Regions from separate parts of the Paenibacillus sp. NN59 genome, predicted to be linked through region 2. Evidence: a T-box and tRNA genes for the amino acid it is inferred to sense, from the RefSeq annotation. Region 2 holds a T-box; the other regions hold tRNA genes.
What was found. A T-box is a leader RNA that pairs with one kind of tRNA and senses whether it is charged. The one in region 2 lies ahead of leuS (leucine--tRNA ligase), so its partner is inferred to be a tRNA-Leu.
Positions count from the first base shown of each region.

Region 1: it has a tRNA-Leu gene. The T-box ahead of leuS (leucine--tRNA ligase) is inferred to sense a tRNA for this amino acid. The anticodon was not compared.
Region 3: it has a tRNA-Leu gene. The T-box ahead of leuS (leucine--tRNA ligase) is inferred to sense a tRNA for this amino acid. The anticodon was not compared.

Region 1 covers NZ_CP199678.1:363,080-370,079, reverse strand. Annotated here, with positions in the region: gene ACT89M_RS01775 (ABC transporter substrate-binding protein) at 1-816, opposite strand, end outside; gene ACT89M_RS01770 (ABC transporter ATP-binding protein) at 978-2,042, opposite strand; gene ACT89M_RS01765 (LysR substrate-binding domain-containing protein) at 2,425-3,342, shown strand; gene ACT89M_RS01760 (hypothetical protein) at 3,481-4,341, shown strand; gene ACT89M_RS01755 (hypothetical protein) at 4,530-4,964, opposite strand; tRNA gene ACT89M_RS01750 (tRNA-Gly) at 5,116-5,186, opposite strand; tRNA gene ACT89M_RS01745 (tRNA-Pro) at 5,199-5,272, opposite strand; tRNA gene ACT89M_RS01740 (tRNA-Arg) at 5,288-5,364, opposite strand; tRNA gene ACT89M_RS01735 (tRNA-Gly) at 5,371-5,445, opposite strand; tRNA gene ACT89M_RS01730 (tRNA-Leu) at 5,454-5,541, opposite strand; tRNA gene ACT89M_RS01725 (tRNA-Lys) at 5,554-5,626, opposite strand; tRNA gene ACT89M_RS01720 (tRNA-Gln) at 5,635-5,709, opposite strand; tRNA gene ACT89M_RS01715 (tRNA-His) at 5,723-5,798, opposite strand; tRNA gene ACT89M_RS01710 (tRNA-Thr) at 5,891-5,966, opposite strand; tRNA gene ACT89M_RS01705 (tRNA-Asp) at 5,986-6,063, opposite strand; tRNA gene ACT89M_RS01700 (tRNA-Met) at 6,092-6,165, opposite strand; tRNA gene ACT89M_RS01695 (tRNA-Val) at 6,183-6,258, opposite strand; tRNA gene ACT89M_RS01690 (tRNA-Glu) at 6,266-6,337, opposite strand; tRNA gene ACT89M_RS01685 (tRNA-Ser) at 6,355-6,446, opposite strand; tRNA gene ACT89M_RS01680 (tRNA-Asn) at 6,448-6,523, opposite strand; tRNA gene ACT89M_RS01675 (tRNA-Ala) at 6,525-6,600, opposite strand; tRNA gene ACT89M_RS01670 (tRNA-Ile) at 6,628-6,701, opposite strand; rRNA gene rrf (5S ribosomal RNA) at 6,758-6,874, opposite strand.
Region 2 covers NZ_CP199678.1:4,629,757-4,636,756, reverse strand. Annotated here, with positions in the region: gene yqeK (bis(5'-nucleosyl)-tetraphosphatase (symmetrical) YqeK) at 1-413, shown strand, start outside; gene rsfS (ribosome silencing factor) at 431-778, shown strand; gene ACT89M_RS20335 (CvfB family protein) at 775-1,680, shown strand; gene ACT89M_RS20330 (class I SAM-dependent DNA methyltransferase) at 1,892-2,662, shown strand; gene ACT89M_RS20325 (phosphotransferase family protein) at 2,889-3,845, shown strand; T-box leader at 3,959-4,211, shown strand; gene leuS (leucine--tRNA ligase) at 4,285-6,729, shown strand; gene comER (late competence protein ComER) at 6,710-7,000, opposite strand, start outside.
Region 3 covers NZ_CP199678.1:5,643,303-5,650,302, forward strand. Annotated here, with positions in the region: gene ppc (phosphoenolpyruvate carboxylase) at 52-2,844, opposite strand; gene ACT89M_RS24630 (WGxxGxxG family protein) at 3,426-3,785, shown strand; tRNA gene ACT89M_RS24635 (tRNA-Gly) at 4,029-4,099, opposite strand; tRNA gene ACT89M_RS24640 (tRNA-Pro) at 4,111-4,184, opposite strand; tRNA gene ACT89M_RS24645 (tRNA-Arg) at 4,201-4,277, opposite strand; tRNA gene ACT89M_RS24650 (tRNA-Gly) at 4,284-4,358, opposite strand; tRNA gene ACT89M_RS24655 (tRNA-Leu) at 4,370-4,450, opposite strand; tRNA gene ACT89M_RS24660 (tRNA-Lys) at 4,463-4,535, opposite strand; tRNA gene ACT89M_RS24665 (tRNA-Gln) at 4,545-4,619, opposite strand; tRNA gene ACT89M_RS24670 (tRNA-Val) at 4,628-4,703, opposite strand; tRNA gene ACT89M_RS24675 (tRNA-Glu) at 4,749-4,820, opposite strand; tRNA gene ACT89M_RS24680 (tRNA-Thr) at 4,831-4,903, opposite strand; tRNA gene ACT89M_RS24685 (tRNA-Asn) at 4,907-4,982, opposite strand; rRNA gene rrf (5S ribosomal RNA) at 5,067-5,183, opposite strand; rRNA gene ACT89M_RS24695 (23S ribosomal RNA) at 5,323-7,000, opposite strand, start outside.

The sequences.
Region 1 (7,000 bases), 2.3 Mb from region 2:
CTCTTCAGGGTATACGATATCCAGCGGTTCCCCTTTGGCTTTGGCGGAATAAGCCATATAGTCTACACCTGCTGCCACAATGCTTTTCGCACCCGTAATCACCGGGTCAAGGGCTTCCTGATTCGCTCCTGCCATCGCTACACCGTTCGCTTTGTAGGCGTTCAGCAGATCCCATCCTTTTTCACCGTTAGCACTCAGGTAACCTGTAATGAAATCAAGTGCGGAGCCAGAAAGTGTCGGATCAGGAATATTCACTTTATCTTTCCATGCGGATGTTGCGAGTTCAGCCCAGCTTGTAGGCGGCGTTGTCACCAGTTTGCTGTTATACACGATGCCCAGTGCAGATGCACTACTGCTAAAATAGTTTCCGTCTGCATCCGACCATTCCTTATTCAGCTTGTCCGCATTCGCGGCTTCCGGATATGGCAATGTGAGTCCATCCGCTTTCAGAGCTTGTGCCGAAGGCAGTGAAGCCAGAATAACGACATCTGCTGCCGGATTGGCTTTTTCCGCCTCCATACGAGCCAAAATCTTACCCGTCGTTCCCTGGAACATCTCGACCTCAATGCCTGTCTTCGCTGTAAATCCATTCACGATATTGTCTGCCAGCTTCTGCGGCCCTGCACTGTACAATACCAGTTTGCCGCCTGCTGCTTTGTTCGGCGCTTCCGCTGCCGCTGCTGCATTTCCTTCCCCTGCGGGCTGTGCTGTGTTTCCAGTCGTTGTATTCCCCGTGCTACATCCGAATAGACTCAGACTCATCACTGCTGTTAATAAAAGTGTTGCACTCTTTTTACTTGATTTCATATTGAACATGTCCATTCCAGCTCCCTTGGTTTCGAATTAGAGTATAACTGCAAGTGTTTGCTTCCATTTCTTCGATCATATCTTCTTTATTTTTTTCTGTTATTGTCTTTATTGCATTATGCTTCGCGTTTTGAGAAAGCTTCTCGCTGTAGTTCACTGTAAGTCACTATCTACCGAGCTACGGCGATCACTTCTCGCTGTTTAGCACTAGCATTCTGATTCATATCCTGTTTCATATCCGGCTTTGGACTGCCCTCCTGGCTCTGCGCATCATGCATTCGGCAGATTCGTTCTGGCGATACATAGAGCTGAACTTTCTCTCCAACGCTTAATCTATGATTCGCATATGCTGTCCACACGCCCAGTCCTTCCATCTGCACACGTACCTCGTAGCGTTCTCCCACATAGCTGACGCTGAGAATAATTCCGGGGTAGCCCAGATCATCGTGGCTTGTTTTGTTCCAGGTGACATGTTCCGGCCGAACCATGGATTCGTTTGGCGTAAGCCAATTGGACTTTCCGATAAACGATGCGACATAAGCGTCACTTGGCGCAGAGTAGATCGTTTCCGGGGTACCTTTTTGCAAAATCCGCCCCTTCTGCATCACCACGATCTCATCTGACATCGACATGGCCTCAATCTGATCATGTGTCACATACAGGGCAGTGAGCCCCATATCGCGTACCAGTGACATCATTTCAATCCGCATCTCTTCTCGCAGCACAGCATCCAGTGCACTCAGCGGCTCATCAAACAAGATAACACCCGGCTTCACCGCTACCGCCCTGGCAAAAGCAACCCGCTGCTGCTGTCCACCCGACAGCTGATGAGGATACCGATCTTCCATGCCTTGCAGTCGAACCATGCCAAGTGCTTCATTCACCTTTTGCCGCAGATCAGCCTTCTGTTTGCCTGCTTTCAAGCCAAAAGCTACATTTTCATATACCGTCATATGCGGCCATAATGCAAAATCCTGAAACACCATGCCCAGATTGCGCTTGTGTGTCGGTGTATCAATCCGCTTTGCTGTAGAGTAGAAGTACTCCCCATCTGCACGAATCTCCCCCGCATCCGGCTGTTCCAGCCCGGCAATCATGCGGAGCAACGTCGTTTTGCCGCAACCCGAAGGGCCAAGCAAAGTGGTGAATTTTCCGTGTTCAAGCGTCAGATCCGTGGGCAATAGTGCAGGCGTTTGATGAAATGATTTTTGAATTCCTGTTAACTCCAGTTTCATAAGCACCCCTGCCTGTCCTCTTTACTAAACTTTTATTTCATATCCCTTGGACTACTCTCTTGTTTTACTCTGTTATCGTGTTTCTCCGTTATTTCAATTTCTTCTGTTGCTGTTGCTCTGGCTTAGCTTATCTCGTTTATATTGCTCTGCTTGAGCTTATCCCCTTTAAACTGCTCTTGTACTGTTTTCAGTCTAACGCTCGCTTTCGAGAGTTGTTTGTTATGTTTGTAAAATGAGAATTAACTTTTTAGATGAATTCTGTTGATGTTCATAGATTAAATCTATAGATAGACACGGTATGATCTTTCTATGTGCTTTCCATGGAGGAATCGGATTATTATACATACCGCGAAGTTGTAGAACAGAGGAGTGTGGGAGAAACATGAACCTGATCAAATTACAAATTGTTGAACTGATCGACAAATATCATCATATGACAAGTGTGGCCGAGATTCTGGGCATCAAGCAACCAACGGTTACGTTTCATATGAAGTCACTGGAGGAAGAGATGGGGGTTCGTTTATTCGAATCTCGCAGTGGAAAAACATTTCTGACCGAAGCTGGACAAGCATTGCTTCACTATAGTGTCAAAATCAATGCCCTAACCCAGGAGGCCCGCCGCGTCGTCAAGGAATACGACAGCCTGTACCGGGGTACGCTCCATATTGGAGCAAGTTATGTTCCAGCTACCTATCTGCTACCGGCTATGCTTCATACGTTTTCTCAAGAGTTCCCTGGCATTCGGATGTTGTTGTCTGTCAAACCAGCCCCGGTTATCCGCGAGATGGTCATCCGGCATCAGCTTGATCTCGGCATTATCTCATCCGAGCCATTTGTTGGCCCGGTTTTACACGCCGAAACGCTGTGTGAGGACGATCTTGTGCTCATCTGCTCTCCCCATCATGTGCTGGTCCAGAAAGAATCCTTGCTACCTGAAGATATTGCCCAAGTGCCTTTTGCTCTACACGGTGATGAGTCCAGTACGCGAAGGCTGACCAACCACTGGCTTGTACAGCATGATATCCGGCTACGGAGCACCGTGGAGATGGATTCCCTGGAAGCGATCAAACAGCTTGTGTTACTTGGCGGTCACATCTCCTTCATGTCGCGGATGGCCGTGCAGTGGGAGGAACAGCAGGGTCTTATTCAGGTGCTTCCCATTCCGGGGGAGCAGGCACCACGCCATATTTATACCGTTCATAACAAAGATCGCCACCCTTCTGTTCAGGTCAATCGGTTCATCGAAGTTCTAAACGAAGTTATGAACACACAGCCTTTACTCCATCAGCCTATCGGTTGAACCTATATAAACTATCGCGGGTCATTCATGAAATCTATGCAAGGTTAACGTAATGTGCGCTTCCCGTTAATCGTATTCAGAAACTTGCACGGTAAAGTGGGGTCTGTACGTTAATCCAGATTAGGAGAGTGATTGGTTTTGAAAAAGTGGAAAAAAGTAACCGCCTCGTTGATGCTCAGCATCGTCACCCTGGGAAGTGGACTAACATTTCTGGACACGCCGCAGGCTTCAGCCGCTGCCAACGCCGTTCCCGCTTATGAAGTGAAGTTCCTCGCCAAGCCGGAGCTTGTGTTAAACGCCAATGGAACACCGCGCAGTGAGGTCATCCAGACCCTAGGGCTGAACGCTACACCACGAAATATCAATGTGGAGTACTTTGACACCAATGCTCTCGGATTGGATGCCCAAGGTTGGAATGTCCGTTTTCGCAAAAAGGATGATAAAAACAACTTCGAGTTAACCTACAAGAAGCGTTATCCTGTCATTAACGGGGATATCAATGCAGCACTGACACTTGCAAATCAGGAAGGCTTCGATTCATCAGATGATAACTACGAGGCTGAAATTGACTGGGGATATGGTAAACAAACACTTAGCTTCTCCAACACGAAAAAAGTAGACACCAAAACAACTGGCACACAGTTGCCTTCTGAAAAGGATGCCTTGAACCTGCTACTGGACAAGCTTCCCGGTAAATTAAAAAACTGGTCTGCCTCCAACTGGGGCAAACAACAACTTACACAGGCCCGTGCCTATGGCCCAATCACCTTCCAACGGTATGAAGGTACATGGAACGGTCAGGAGCTTACCCTGGAAGTATGGCCGATCCGCAACGCAGCAGGTACGGATATTGAAAATATCGTCGAGGTTTCATTCAAAACAGATGACGCAGCAACCGTATCTGGTCTACGTAACCAATTACTACAATTGCTTCAAAACAAAAACTGGTTGATCCCTGCCGATGGTCTGAAAACACAGACCATCCTGGAACGGTATTAATGTAAAGCGATATGCAGTAGAAACAAAAGCTCCTCCTGCTTCTTTAGATAGAAGCAGGAGGAGCTTTTGATTTTCATCATATTTATCCGATAATTTAAACATTAGCTTTCACAAGACAAATGTTCTTTTTCCGGGGGACATATATTAACTATGTATATTCTACACCACTAAAACTAAGCGATCACGAATTACAATCGAATTACCCCATTACTTGAGTTATTAGTGAACAACTGTCTCTCGATCTCCCATAAAAAAGTTTTAGCTACTGAAGACTTAAAAAAAGCTAATTTTATTTTTCGATGTCTGCCGTTCATATGATAACCAATAATCAGAAAACTTTGGAATTTCATTACTTCTCGTTGGTTAGGGTGATGTACGCCACTCACTTTACTTAGTGAAAGCTCGAATATTTGTTGATCTGCTTGTATGTATAAGTTTCCGTTACCTAGTAGTACATCCACTTTCTTACCCTCCGGCACCTGAGGTAGACCTGAATAATGAATTCCGACTGAATGTAATGCTGCACCATATTTTTTCTTTAATCTGTTCGATTTTCTCGTTTGGGTAATTCCATAAATAATTATGGCGATCATCACAAAGACAAGGAATATAATAGGGCCCATTTAACAACCTCCTGTAACTTTTCTACTTTTGATTAAGAATAGATTACCACAAAACCCCAACATACGGTTCACTTGATCCGTATAAGCCAACTTATACACACTAAAAATAAAAAAAGAGTTCTTGCATTATGCAAGAACTCTTTGAATCGTAAGCGGGTGATGGGAATCGAACCCACGCTATTAGCTTGGAAGGCTAAAGTTCTACCATTGAACTACACCCGCATAAACGAAAAATCGGGATGACACGATTTGAACATGCGACCCCCTGGTCCCAAACCAGGTGCTCTACCAAGCTGAGCTACATCCCGATATAAAGGAAATAATGGCGCGCCCTGAGAGATTCGAACTCCCGGCCTTTTGATTCGTAGTCAAACGCTCTATCCAGCTGAGCTAAGGGCGCAAATATTGGAGCGGAAGACGGGAATCGAACCCGCGACCCTCGCCTTGGCAAGGCGATGCTCTACCGCTGAGCCACTTCCGCAAAATATATGGTGCGGTCGAGAGGACTCGAACCTCCACGGGGGGTTAGCCCACACGGACCTGAACCGTGCGCGTCTGCCAATTCCGCCACGACCGCATAATATGAAAGTGAGTCATGAAGGATTCGAACCTTCGACACCCTGATTAAAAGTCAGGTGCTCTACCAACTGAGCTAATGACTCATAGTAAATGGCTGGGGATATAGGATTTGAACCTATGCATGACGGAGTCAAAGTCCGTTGCCTTACCGCTTGGCTAATCCCCAATAAAGAAAACTATGGGGCGATCGAGGGGAATTGAACCCCCGAGTGCCGGATCCACAAACCGGTGCGTTAACCACTTCGCCACGATCGCCATAAAATCAAACCTTAAAGCATGAGTTTTTAGTATTACCATCAGAGCTTATATTATACAACTTATAAACCTCTAATTGCAAAATACTAAAATGGTGCCGGCGAGAGGACTTGAACCCCCAACCTACTGATTACAAGTCAGTTGCTCTACCAGTTGAGCTACACCGGCGCGGTGTAAAGTATTAAAATGGCGGAACCGACGGGATTCGAACCCGCGATCTCCTGCGTGACAGGCAGGCATGTTAGGCCAACTACACCACGGTTCCAGATCACTTTCGGTTAGGAAAGCTACAATTGCGGGGGCAGGATTTGAACCTGCGGCCTTCGGGTTATGAGCCCGACGAGCTACCGGGCTGCTCCACCCCGCGTCATTTAAAAAAATATATGGTGGAGGCTGAGGGGATCGAACCCCCGACCCTCTGCTTGTAAGGCAGATGCTCTCCCAGCTGAGCTAAGCCTCCGAAAATATGACCCGTAGGGGATTCGAACCCCTGTTACCTCCGTGAAAGGGAGGTGTCTTAACCCCTTGACCAACGGGCCTCACTAAAAAAGAATTATGGCGGAGAGAGAGGGATTCGAACCCTCGAGACGCTTGTGACGCCTACACGATTTCCAATCGTGCTCCTTCGGCCAGCTCGGACACCTCTCCATGGCTCCCCGAACAGGACTCGAACCTGTGACAACTCGATTAACAGTCGAGTGCTCTACCAACTGAGCTATCAGGGAATGGTGGAGCCAAGCGGGATCGAACCGCTGACCTCCTGCTTGCAAGGCAGGCGCTCTCCCAGCTGAGCTATGGCCCCATTCATGTATTTCTTATGCAGTTACTATGGGCCTTGGTGGACTCGAACCACCGGCCTCACCCTTATCAGAGGTGCGCTCTAACCAACTGAGCTAAAGGCCCACATATACATCCCATATCCCTAACGAGGGGGCAAAAAAAATACCCCAAAGGGAATCGCTTGGCGGCGTCCTACTCTCCCAGGACCCTGCGGTCCAAGTACCATCGGCGCTAGAGGGCTTAACGGTCGTGTTCGGGATGGGTACGTGTGGAACCCCTCCGCCATCGCCACCAAACGCGATTGGTCGAAGCATAGCTTCTTCCATATCAATCAGAACTGAAAATCATACACACATTCCGTGATGTACCGATTTTCACTTCATTCAGAGTGTTGTTCTCTGAAAACTAGATTCGAAACGAAA
Region 2 (7,000 bases):
ATGACGTGGCCAAATATTGGCCAGTAGCCGAGATGGAAGCCGTTATTCGTGATAACGGATTAAATATTGAACTTTTACATCATGATAAGCAGCTTTGGCATTCGGAAGTGGGTGCCTTTGTAGCTGAACGGGATTATGGTGTGTCCGATTCAGAGATTATTAACGCCATTCGGTGGCATACTTCTGGTAGGGTAGGGATGAGCCTGCTGGACAAAGTGGTATGCCTTGCCGATTATATTGAGCCGGGACGTGATTTCCCGGGTGTAGAGTACATTCGTGAGCAGGCACAGCGCAGTCTGGAGGAAGGTTTGATTGCCGGTTTTGATTCGACGATCAGCCTATTGCTTTCCCAGCGCCGTGTTATCTACCCGCTTACGGTGCTCTCACGTAATGACTTGATTGCACAATTATAGATTATGGAGGTTGGTTCATGACAGTATCATCGAAAGAACTTATGAACATGGTGGTTACCGCCGCTGACGATAAAAAGGCATCAAACATTGTAGCACTTGACCTGAATAATATTTCACTGGTTGCCGATTATTTTGTGATCTGCCACGGTAACTCCGATACCCAGGTACAGGCGATTGCTACAGAGATTCGTAAACAGGCTCACGCAGCTGGTGCGACAATTAAAGGCATTGAAGGCATGGACTCTGCACGCTGGGTGCTGATGGATCTTGGCGATGTCGTGGTTCACGTATTCCACCGCGATGAGCGTGAATATTACAATATCGAGCGTCTCTGGTCTGATGCCAAAGTGGTGGAAACGGTATGAGTTTGATTGCAGGAACAGTCGTCTCGCTACCGGTTTCACGTGAAGTGTCTCCATTTGGCTATTTTTTGACGACAGGATCGGAAGATGTATTGCTTCACTACACCGAGCTGACTCGGGATATCAAGATTGGTGAAACGCTGGAGGTTTTTGTATTCTTTGATACAGAAGACCGCCTTGCTGTTACGATGAAAAAACCTTACCTCACGCTGGGTGAGATGGCTAAACTGGTCGTAGCTGATGTGCATCCGCGCCTTGGCTGCTTCCTGGAAATGGGTCTTGGTCGCCAGTTGTTGCTTCCAATCCGTGAGTTGCCTGAACTTGAAGAACTGCGTCCCCAAGTTGGGGATGAGGTGTTCGTGATCATGGAGCATGATAAGCAAGGACGTCTGCGTGCCAAATTGGCCGGAGAACGTGAACTTGCTCCGCTTGCCTTCCACGCGCCAACCACATGGTTGAATGAGTGGGTGGAAGCTCTGGTGTACAAGCCGCTTCAGATGGGTACATTTGTACTTGTTGATGGTGGTGTGCTTGGTTTTGGAGCGATTGGCATGATCCATTCTTCGGAGCGCAGTCATATGCTTCGTTTGGGTGAAAAGGTGAAATGTCGGGTTACGCTGGTGCGTGAAGACGGTCGTGTAAATTTGGCGATGACACAACGCAAAGAAGTTGGGCGTAACGAAGACGCAGACAAGCTGCTTGCTTTTATGAAAGAGCGCCCTATGGGCGGCATGCCTTATTCCGATGCGACACCGCCAGATATTATCAAGCAACGTTTTGGCATTAGTAAATCCGCGTTCAAACGTGCTCTCGGTAAGCTGATGAAAGATGGATTGGTGGTACAAAAGGAAAACTGGACGTACTTGTCTGATTCTGCGCCAAAATCACAGCAGGAAGAGAAGTAGACACAGATAAGGTATAGCCGAGTACGGCATGGATGTTTTGAGTTAGAGCATTCATTTTGGTTGAAATATTGCATGTATCATGGAGCCGATGCTTTATGCATCGGTTTAAGTAAGGCAGGGCCAGACTGGGTAAACACCGGAAGCCCTGCTTTTTAGTTTGAATTTTGATCCGATCCGATGAGGAAAATGAAATTGAAAGTGCGGTGCCGACATGTCTTACCGGAAATTTGCCTACGTTTACGATGAATTAATGGAAGATATGCCTTATCCGGACTGGATAAGGTTTGCAAGAACAGCTTGGGAACAACATGGCATGCCCAAAAGTGTGGCTGAGCTTGGCTGCGGAACGGGGTCCATTACGATCCCGCTGGTGAACTCTGGCTTTGAAGTGACGGGTATTGATCTCTCCGCAGATATGTTATCTGTTGCGCGTAGCAAAATGGAAGCGACACCTCAGGGACACCGTCTGTACAGGGAAGGCAGTGTACGCTGGGTACAGCAGGATATGCGGGAGTGGAGAGTGCCTGAACCTGTAGACTCGGTCATTTCGTTCTGCGATTGCATGAATTATTTGCTGGAATCTGAAGATGTCATTCGAACATTCGAGCGGACGTATGAAATGTTGAAGCCAGGAGGTACATTTCTGTTTGATGTACACCATCCAAATACATTGATTCGGTATGATGAGGAACAGCCTTTTGTGTTAGACGAACGCTCGGTCTCATATATCTGGACGTGCGATTTTGATCAGGAGCGGTGTGAGATAGAGCATCATCTGAGCATTTTTTCTAGATTGGATGAGGGCAACAGAGATACCTATCAGCGATTCGAAGAAGTTCATACGCAACGCGCTTATGATCCGGACTGGATGAAGCTTGAATTAAGCAAAGCGGGTTTCCGGGATGTGAAGGTGTATGCAGACTTTGAGTGGAAAGAAGCTGGAGATCACGCACAGCGTCTGTTCTACGTGGCTGTAAAATGATTGTTTAAAGAGAAAATTATAATGAGCGACGCTAAACTAATTTATATGCATATGAATATGAAACTGTCCTTGTGCAACGTGTAAGTATGTTGCTCGAGGCAGTTTTTTTGAACATATATGATAAAAAGTATTGCCGCTTGAAGCAAAGAGAGACATAATGAATGAAAAAAGGAAAGCGTTTTCTTAACATGCAAACTATATTCCAATCACAGGGAGAGTTGTAGAGATGGAAAGTACATATAAAACGAGATTGTCCAAAGAACAGCTGGATCAGATCATTAAGCATCACCTTGCTGTAACGATTCAAGATTACGAGGAAATGATCGATGGCTGGGCAAACCATGCTTATAAAATTTTGCTTGACGATGGACGAAAAGTTGTTCTAAAAATCGCACCTGCGGCTACGACCAATCTGATGCGTTGTGAACAGGATTTAATGACGGCTGAAGTGGAAGCACTCCAGCTTGTTGCTGAGCTTAAGGATGTTCCTGTGCCTCTGGTACTCGCATATGATGCTTCACTACTCATGGCTCCCGCGCAGTATTTCATTATGGAGTTTATGCCCGGGGTTCCATACAACCAGGTGAAAGAAGATTTTACTGCCGAAGATCAGGAAGTGGTTGAACAGCAGTTAGGCTGGTACAACCAGCGAATTAACGAGATTAAGGGAGAGCGGTTTGGTTATTTTTCCGGAAAGGACAGACAACGCGCGACGTGGAGAGAAGCTTTCTTGATGCTCATGCATGATATGCTTGCAGATGGTAAAGAGGCAGGAGTTGATATCGGCATCGATTACAATGAGCTGAGACGGTTGATTGATGAGAAATCAGATGCACTGGATGAAGTGACAGAACCTTCCCTGATTAGCTGGGATCTGTGGGATGGCAATGTGCTGGTCCAGGATAAGCAAATTACGGCCATTATTGATTTTGAACGCTCATTATGGGGCGATCCGCTCATGGAGCATTATTTCAGTCATTTTAACTATACTCCGGGTTTTCTCAAAGGATATGGACGTGAGGTTGAGACAGAGAACGAGCGGAAGCGCAGAAGTTTATATGATTTGTATTTTGATCTTGCGCTCCGAATTGAATGTGATTACCGTAAGTATGATAACAAGGAGCATATTGAATCTACGATCCGTAATATGCAGGAAGGCATTGAACGGTTTAGAAAAATGTGAGAATGCCAGTTGACATGTGAAGGGCAATAAAGTCTGACTTGTGAGAAAGAGATTGTGACATGTCATATTGACTTTGAGCTTGCATTTTTATATAATGCTTCCTATATTGTATACATATTTCGATGATAAGGATCAGTAGTGGGTGCTGTACATGACAGAGAGTCGGCGGTTGGTGCAAGCCGATTGACAGTATTTTGCGAACTCGCCTTGGAGAAATGCGGTGATTACAAAGTTCTATGCCTTGGGTGCAGGACTGGAAATCCGCATCGGTTAACCGCCGTTACAGGTCTAAAGGGAGTGGATGACGAAGCACGTTCGTCCGCTAACTAGGGTGGTACCACGGGAATTCAACCTCTCGTCCCTAGCGCTGCAAACGCTACGGGATGCTGAGGTTTTTTTGTTGTTATAAAGCGCGTATAACCTGAAGGAGGAATTATAGATGAGTGAGAATCATCAGCCGAAGCACGGCTATCAGCCGCAAGTGATGGAGAAAAGTTGGCAGCAATATTGGGATGACAACAAAACGTTTAAAACAGGTGAGGACCCGTCCAAACCGAAGTTTTATGCACTGGATATGTTCCCATATCCGTCCGGTTCAGGACTTCACGTAGGTCACCCGGAAGGATATACTGCAACGGATATCGTATCCCGTTACAAACGGATGCGTGGATACAATGTGCTGCACCCAATGGGCTGGGACGCTTTTGGTCTGCCAGCAGAGCAGCACGCACTGGATACGGGGGAGCACCCGCGTCATATCACATTCCGCAACATTGACAATTTCCGTCGTCAGATCAAATCTCTCGGATTCTCATATGACTGGGATCGTGAGATCAGTACAACAGACCCTGAGTATTACAAATGGACACAGTGGATCTTTATTCAGCTGTACAATAAAGGGTTGGCCTATGTCGATGAAGTGCCGGTGAACTGGTGTGAAGCATTGGGCACGGTTCTGGCGAACGAAGAGGTTATTGACGGTAAGAGTGAACGTGGCGGACACCCGGTTGTACGTAAACCGATGCGTCAATGGGTACTGAAAATTACGGAATACGCAGAGCGTTTGCTGGAAGATCTGGAAGAGCTGGACTGGTCGGAAAGCATCAAGGATATGCAACGTAACTGGATCGGCAAATCGACCGGGGCTGAAGTGGTTTTTGCCATCGAAGGCCGTGAAGAAGTGATCAAAGTATTCACAACCCGTGCAGATACATTGTTCGGTGCAAGCTTTGCCGTTCTGGCTCCAGAGCACGAATTGGTTGACGCGATTACATCCGAAGAACAGCGTGAGGCAGTAAAAGCTTATCAGGAGCAGGCTGCGCGTAAGAGTGATCTGGAACGTACGGACTTGGCAAAAGACAAAACAGGTGTGTTCACTGGTGCATACGCGATTAATCCGGTTAACGGAGCGAAGCTGCCGATCTGGATTGCTGACTATGTACTTGCTGGCTATGGTACAGGAGCTGTTATGGCTGTTCCGGGCCACGATGCACGTGACTGGGAATTCGCGAAGCAGTTTGACCTGAATATCATTGAAGTCATTGCCGGCGGAGATGTTACAAAAGAGGCGTATACAGGTGACGGCGCACATGTGAACTCCGATTTCCTGAACGGTTTGAACAATGAAGAAGCTGCGGCGAAAATGATCGCTTGGCTCGAAGAGAACGGCAAAGGACAAGGAAAAACAACGTACCGTCTGCGCGACTGGCTGTTCAGCCGTCAACGTTATTGGGGAGAGCCGATTCCGATTCTGCATCTGGAGGACGGGACGATGAAGACTGTGCCAGAAGATCAATTGCCACTGTTGCTGCCTGACATTGACCAGATCAAACCTTCAGGTACAGGGGAATCCCCGCTGGCAAACGTGACCGATTGGGTAAATACGGTTGATCCGGAAACGGGCATGAAAGCTCGCCGTGAAACTAACACGATGCCACAATGGGCGGGAAGCTGCTGGTATTACCTGCGGTTTATCGATCCGCACAATGACAAGGAACTGATCTCACAAGAGAAACAACAGCAATGGTTGCCAGTTGACCTGTACATCGGTGGGGCAGAACATGCTGTACTACACTTGTTGTATGCTCGTTTCTGGCACAAAGTGCTGTATGATCTGGGTGTTGTACACACGAAAGAGCCGTTCCATAAGCTGGTTAACCAAGGTATGATTCTGGGAACCAACAATGAGAAAATGAGTAAATCTCGCGGTAATGTCATCAACCCGGATGAGATTGTTAACGAATTCGGTGCAGATACACTGCGTCTCTATGAGATGTTTATGGGTCCTCTGGAAGCGACTAAACCTTGGAACGCAAACGGGGTAGAGGGAATGTATCGTTTCCTGTCACGCGTATGGCGACTGTTCATTAACGAAGATACTGGTGCGATTAATGAGAAAATTACAGCTGACGGTGGAACCGACGAGTTCAAACGCACGGCACACAAAACGATTAAAAAAGTGACGGAAGATCTGGAACATCTGCGCTTCAACACGGCGATCAGCCAATTGATGATCTTCATCAATGACGCGTACAAAGCAGAGACGCTGCCTCGCGAAGCGATGGAGAATTTCGTTCAATTGCTGTCACCTCTGGCGCCGCATATGGCAGAGGAACTGTGGAATCGTCTTGGACACGAGGGTGGAATCTCTTACGTGGCTTGGCCTGCATACGATGAGTCCATGACTGTGGATGCAGAAGTGGAAATCGTAGTTCAAGTGAACGGCAAAATTGTAACTCGTGCGACGATCGCGAAGGATCTGGATGCACAGGGAATGCAGGACTACACGATGGAGCTTGCACCTGTGAAACAGGCGCTGGAAGGCAAGACTATTCGCAAAGTCATTGCCGTTCCAGGCAAACTGGTTAATATTGTTGCCGGTTAATCTCGCTGGCACGGAATACCTCATCCAGTTTGACTAAATCTTCATCGTATTTTTCATGTGTTGTATGGATCAGACTATCAAAAACACCATCGAGGTTGTTTCTCAGCAGCGCAAGTGCCTGAGCGGTTATTCCGCCAGGTACGGCGACACGGGCTTGAAGTTCTTGTGGAGTATAACCTCCCTCAGTGAGCAGTTTGCCTGTACCTAGAAGCATCTCACCGGCAAGGGCGCAGGCGTCGGCACGTTTGATACCTGTCAAGCGCACAGCACT
Region 3 (7,000 bases), 1.0 Mb from region 2:
TACATAAATCATTCATCATATGAACGTTGTGAATGATCTTGTGATCAAACATCAGCCTGTATTCCGCAATCCTGCTGCAATACCATTAATGGTTAACAATACTTCACGAAGTAGTTCGGTATCATCCTCACCACGTTCCCGCATGTCACGCAGTTCACTTAGCAACTGTACTTGCATGTAGGAAAGTGGATCAACATACGGATTACGCAAACGAATCGATTCCTGAATTACAGGTACATCATCCAGAATTTCAGCTTCACCTGTAATTTTCAGAATCAGCTCTTTGGTAAGCTTAAACTCCGATTCGATCTGACCAAAGATACGGTCACGAGCTTCTTTATTGGAAGTCATGGCAGAATACTCTTTAGCAATCACGAGATCTGCTTTGGCAACCGCCATTTGCACCGTATCAATCAGCGTACGGAAGAACGGGAAGTTAGCATACATTTCTTTCAGGACGTTCAGGTTCTCCTCTTTGCCCTGATAGTAACTTTGCAACCCCGTACCTGCCGCATACCAAGCCGGAAGCAAGTAACGGCTTTGTGTCCAGGCAAATACCCAAGGAATCGCACGCAAGTCTTCAAACTTGTCACTGCCCTTCCGTTTGGATGGACGTGAACCAATATTGAGTTCGCCTACTTCTGGAAGCGGCGTAGACTCTTTAAAGAACGTGAAGAAATCCGGGTCACGGAAAATGAGATCCTGATACTTCGTCAGTGACACTTCCGAGATGTCCTTAATAATCTCATCCCAAGCTTGCTCTGACGCCGACTCTTGCGGCTCCAGACCATTCAAAGCCGCTGTGATTAGCGCCGAAGTAGCCTGCTCCAAACTGCGGTAAGCAATTCCTTGGAGAGAATAACGAGATGAAATAACTTCACCTTGCTCCGTAATTTTGATGCCGCCGCCAATCGTATGAGGAGGCTGTGCAAGAATACTACGGTTCAGTGGCATGCCGCCACGTCCGAGCGCTCCGCCGCGTCCGTGGAAGAATTTCAGCTTCACACCATGCTCATTGCCCACAGCCGTAATCGCATTCATCGCTACGCGCAGTTCCCAGTTTGCCGTAACTACACCGCCATCTTTATTACTGTCGGAGTATCCAAGCATAATTTCGTGCAACTCATTACGTCCAGTCACGCTTGCACGATATATAGGTAAGTTAAACAATCGTTGCATAATTTCCGATGCTGCATGAAGGTCGTCAATCGTTTCAAACAACGGAACAGCTTGCAGTGTAGAGATCACTTCACCGTTTGCCCCTTTGGAGAACAAACCAACCTCTTTGGCAAATACCATCACTTCAAGTAGATCACTTGCTCCTTGTGTCATACTGATCAAGTAACTCGTGATACAGCCTGTACCGAACTCATTCTGTGCACGCTTAATTGCACGGAAGACATCCAGACACTCTCTCGTTCCTTCCGTGTACTGATGATACGGAGAAGTAAGCGGTCTTGGATCATCCAGCAAACGAGCAAGCAGATCGATTTTCCCGTCTTCCGTCAGACGTGCATAATCGTCTACAATGTTCATTTTTGCTAAAATTTCCGACATCGCACTTTCATGCTCCTTGCTGTGCTGACGCACATCCAGGGCAGCGGTATGGAATCCGAACAGTTCAACCTGACGAATCATTTTACGAACCGTTGTGTCTGCTACATAGTCAGCAAAATGATGACGCAAGCTACGGTCGATAATTAACAGATCATCAATCAGATCTTGAGCGTTCTGGTAGCGATCCGGCTGACCAACCTTGTCCTCATCAAGGACATTGTTCAGCTTGGCAATCATGTAAGCCAGTTTAATGCGATAAGGCTCTTTTTCATTACGCCAAATGTCCACTTTTTTCAAAGTAACACAGTTGCGATCCTGCTCAATCGACTGCGCCAGTTCATCCGAGATATGAATGATGTTGGTGCTGAAGCTGAGGTGTCCCATAAGTTCAATCATAATCCGCTGATACTCACGCAAAGCGAGCTTGCGTTGCATGAGAAGCGTTTGCCATGTTACATCTGAAGTTACCGATGGATTTCCATCCCGGTCTCCACCAATCCAGGAACCGAAACGCAAATACGTCGGCACATGCCAGTCATGGTCTGGATAAAATTTATTCAGGCAACGTTCCAGTTCCTGATATACATCCGGAAGTACGTGGAACAACGTTTCATGAAAGTAATACATCCCGTTCCGCACTTCATCGAGTACAGTCGGTTTGCGATCGCGAAGCTCATCTGTCTGCCAGAGCGTAATAACCTCATTCAACAGTTTCTCACGCAGTTGTTCACGTTCACGCAACGTCAGCGTAGGATTGTCCAGTAGCATGACATCTTCAGAAATCCGTTTATGGATATCCAGAATAACCCGGCGCATCGCTTCTGTCGGGTGAGCTGTCATCACGAGTTCCAGTGATAAATCATCCAGAATCTCTTCTACTTCGGTATGAGACAATCCACGTTCTTTTAGGTCCTGTACTGCCTTTTCAATCGAACCTGGCTGTACAGCATCTCCCGCAGAACGCTCATAATCCCGTTTACGCCGAATCCGATGGTTTTGTTCAGCAATATTAACTAATTGAAAATAAATAGCGAAAGCCCGAATAACCTGATGACGATTGTCCGAGTCTAATTCCTGGATCATCGTTTTGAACTCTTCATACAGTTCTGGCAAAAACTCTGCACGCAACGATTTGCTCGTTTCCCGAATCTTCTCAACGACATCTAGAAGCTCCGTGCCTCCTTGATGGACAAGAACTTCTCCGAGTATGTTGCCCAGGAACCGCACGTCTCGCCGAAGCAGGTTGTTGGATTGGCTTTTGCTGGCGGTTACCGTAGTTTCAGTCATGCTTATCCTCCCATCTGATCGTTCCATTCGTACACGTAAATTTGACACCTTCATAACATCATACAATAAAATGGTACGAAAATCTTTATTTTTCTACTAGTAAAAATGGGGATTATCCCCGAAATACATCACAAAAACACGCTTTTTTATTCATTTTCTTGTTCTGCTTCTATGAATAGCCATATGCTGTCGCATGATACCTTTTTCACGTACTTTTTATACCTTGAACATCTCATAACTAATCTAAAAAATTCATAATTATGCAGTCACATTATTCTAGGTTTTGGAATACGGAAGTAGGCTTTCAATTCTCCAGTTTTAGCATTCATGGATAACAGGCGCTCCTAAGAAACATGACCGGCAAAGCAAGCTTTTGTATACTTTACCACACTGACGCAATGAATTAAAGAGAAATTTCGATTTTCTAACACTTACCGTTGTCTTTAGACATATTTCTTATGTATTTCACAGTAAAATTTGTTTGTCCCCCATAACTTAACACTCCTCCTGCTACATAATGTTCTTGTGTATTTGGGCAGATTACTTGATAGTTCTTACAACATAAAGGAGGAGTTCACATCATGAAAAAAGCCACAACCATTATTGCTTCCATGTTAGTCGTTGCCGCAATGGCTGGTTCTGCAGGTGCTGAGGGCCATATGACCAACGGGATGGATACCAACGGTTCACGTGTAAAGTCTTATCAGAATAGCAACTACATGGACCGTACAAACAGCAACTTGAACATGAACATGGATGGTAACTATCGTACCAATGGTGATTACCGAAACAATGGGGATTACCGCACTAACAGTGTACGTACAAATGCAGCTACAACAACAGACCGCGACAACGGAATGGACTGGGGATGGCTTGGTTTGCTCGGGTTGCTGGGACTGGCCGGTATGCGTAAGAGAGCAACTGATCATCACGAGCGTTAATTGATTGGTTCTTTTGTGAAAAAAAGGACCTCCGCTACTAAGCTGGTCATCACTGACCTTTAGCGTAAAGCAACATAAAAGAGCCGAACCCATTGTGTACTGCTTCACACAATGGATTCGGCTCTTAGATACATACAAGGCGATCTGTGTCTTAGATCGCCTCCTAACACGATATATCAACGTTTCAGATTCATTACAAAAAAAAGTCTCTGCTATAAGTGCAGAGACTTTTTTGAATCAGTAAGCGGGTGATGGGAATCGAACCCACGCTATTAGCTTGGAAGGCTAAAGTTCTACCATTGAACTACACCCGCATAAACAAAAATCGGGATGACACGATTTGAACATGCGACCCCCTGGTCCCAAACCAGGTGCTCTACCAAGCTGAGCTACATCCCGATATGAAAGGTAATAATGGCGCGCCCTGAGAGATTCGAACTCCCGGCCTTTTGATTCGTAGTCAAACGCTCTATCCAGCTGAGCTAAGGGCGCAAATATTGGAGCGGAAGACGGGAATCGAACCCGCGACCCTCGCCTTGGCAAGGCGATGCTCTACCGCTGAGCCACTTCCGCAAAATAAGGGATGCGCGTGGAGGGACTTGAACCCCCACGTCAAAGACGCTAGATCCTAAGTCTAGTGCGTCTGCCAATTCCGCCACACGCGCATGTAGTAAAAGTGAGTCATGAAGGATTCGAACCTTCGACACCCTGATTAAAAGTCAGGTGCTCTACCAACTGAGCTAATGACTCATATTAAAATGGCTGGGGATATAGGATTTGAACCTATGCATGACGGAGTCAAAGTCCGTTGCCTTACCGCTTGGCTAATCCCCAAAAATAGATGGTGGAGGCTGAGGGGATCGAACCCCCGACCCTCTGCTTGTAAGGCAGATGCTCTCCCAGCTGAGCTAAGCCTCCATCTTTGGGATGTTCATCCCTAATTAAAAACATTAGATAAAACTATGACCCGTAGGGGATTCGAACCCCTGTTACCTCCGTGAAAGGGAGGTGTCTTAACCCCTTGACCAACGGGCCCCATTTGCAGAGCTCTCAACCGGGATCGAACCGGTGACCTCATCCTTACCATGGATGCACTCTACCTACTGAGCTATGAGAGCAAATGGCTCCCCGAACAGGACTCGAACCTGTGACAACTCGATTAACAGTCGAGTGCTCTACCAACTGAGCTATCAGGGAATAATATGCATTTGCAGTGCAAATGCAATTCATCGTACAACGTCCACATGCAGAGCCTGTTTTCTATGTATGATGAAAGAGTTCGCTTGGCGGCGTCCTACTCTCCCAGGACCCTGCGGTCCAAGTACCATCGGCGCTAGAGGGCTTAACGGTCGTGTTCGGGATGGGTACGTGTGGAACCCCTCCGCCATCGCCACCAAACGAGCATTTGTGAAACAAATGCATTCGCGTTCCATTCGGTCCATCACAGCGGTGTGGATGAATGGTTCAGCGCATATTCAGAGTGTTGTTCTCTGAAAACTAGATTCGAAACGAAACGTGCGCGATCAAAACTTGCATATTGGATAAGCCCTCGACCGATTAGTACTGGTCAGCTCCATGCATTACTGCACTTCCACCCCCAGCCTATCTACCTCGTCGTCTTCAAGGGGTCTTACATACTGGGAAATCTCATCTTGAGGGGGGCTTCACGCTTAGATGCTTTCAGCGCTTATCCCGTCCGTACATAGCTACCCAGCGGTGCTCCTGGCGGAACAACTGGTACACCAGCGGTACGTCCATCCCGGTCCTCTCGTACTAAGGACAGCTCCTCTCAAATTTCCTACGCCCACGACAGATAGGGACCGAACTGTCTCACGACGTTCTGAACCCAGCTCGCGTACCGCTTTAATGGGCGAACAGCCCAACCCTTGGGACCTACTTCAGCCCCAGGATGCGATGAGCCGACATCGAGGTGCCAAACCTCCCCGTCGATGTGGACTCTTGGGGGAGATAAGCCTGTTATCCCCAGGGTAGCTTTTATCCGTTGAGCGATGGCCCTTCCATGCGGTACCACCGGATCACTAAGCCCGACTTTCGTCCCTGCTCGACTTGTAGGTCTCGCAGTCAAGCTCCCTTATGCCTTTGCACTCTTCGAATGATTTCCAACCATTCTGAGGGAACCTTTGGGCGCCTCCGTTACTCTTTAGGAGGCGACCGCCCCAGTCAAACTGCCCACCTGACACTGTCCCCGCACCGGTTTACGGTACCAGGTTAGAACCTAGATACGATCAGGGTGGTATCCCAACGGTGCCTCCACGCAAGCTGGCGCTCACGCTTCAAAGGCTCCCACCTATCCTGTACAGATCGTACCCAAATTCAATATCAAGCTGCAGTAAAGCTCCATGGGGTCTTTCCGTCTTGTCGCGGGTAACCTGCATCTTCACAGGTATTAAAATTTCACCGGATCTCTCGTTGAGACAGCGCCCAAGTCGTTACGCCATTCGTGCGGGTCAGAATTTACCTGACAAGGAATTTCGCTACCTTAGGACCGTTATAGTTACGGCCGCCGTTTACTGGGGCTTCGGTTCACAGCTTCGGGATTACTCCCTAACCACTCCCCTTAACCTTCCAGCACCGGGCAGGCGTCAGCCCGTATACTTCGCCTTACGGCTTCGCACAGACCTGTGTTTTTGCTAAACAGTCGCTTGGGCCTTTTCACTGCGGCCCCCTCGTGCTATTCACACTACCGGGGCACCCCTTCTCCCGAAGTTACGGGGTCATTTTGCCGAGTTCCTTAACGAGAGTTCTTCCGCGCGCCTTAGAATTCTCTTCTCGCCTACCTGTGTCGGTTTGCGGTACGGGCACCTTCATCTGGCTAGAGGCTTTTCTTGGCAGTGTGAGATCATGACCTTCGCTACTGTAATTTTCACTCCCCATCACAGCTCAGCCTTACGGTTAGCGGATTTGCCTACTAACCAGCCTTACTGCTTGGACAGGCATCCATCAGCCTGCGTCACTACCCTACTGCGTCCCCCCATCGCTCGTAACGATTTACGGTGGTACAGGAATTTCGACCTGTTGTCCTTCGACTACGCCTTTCGGCCTCGCCTTAGGTCCCGACTTACCCTGAGCGGACGAGCCTTCCTCAGGAACCCTTAGGCTTTCGGCGGATCAGATTCTCACTGATCTTTTCGTTACTCATACCGGCATTCTCACTTGTATAATGTCCAGCGCTCCTTACGGTACACCTTCAACCC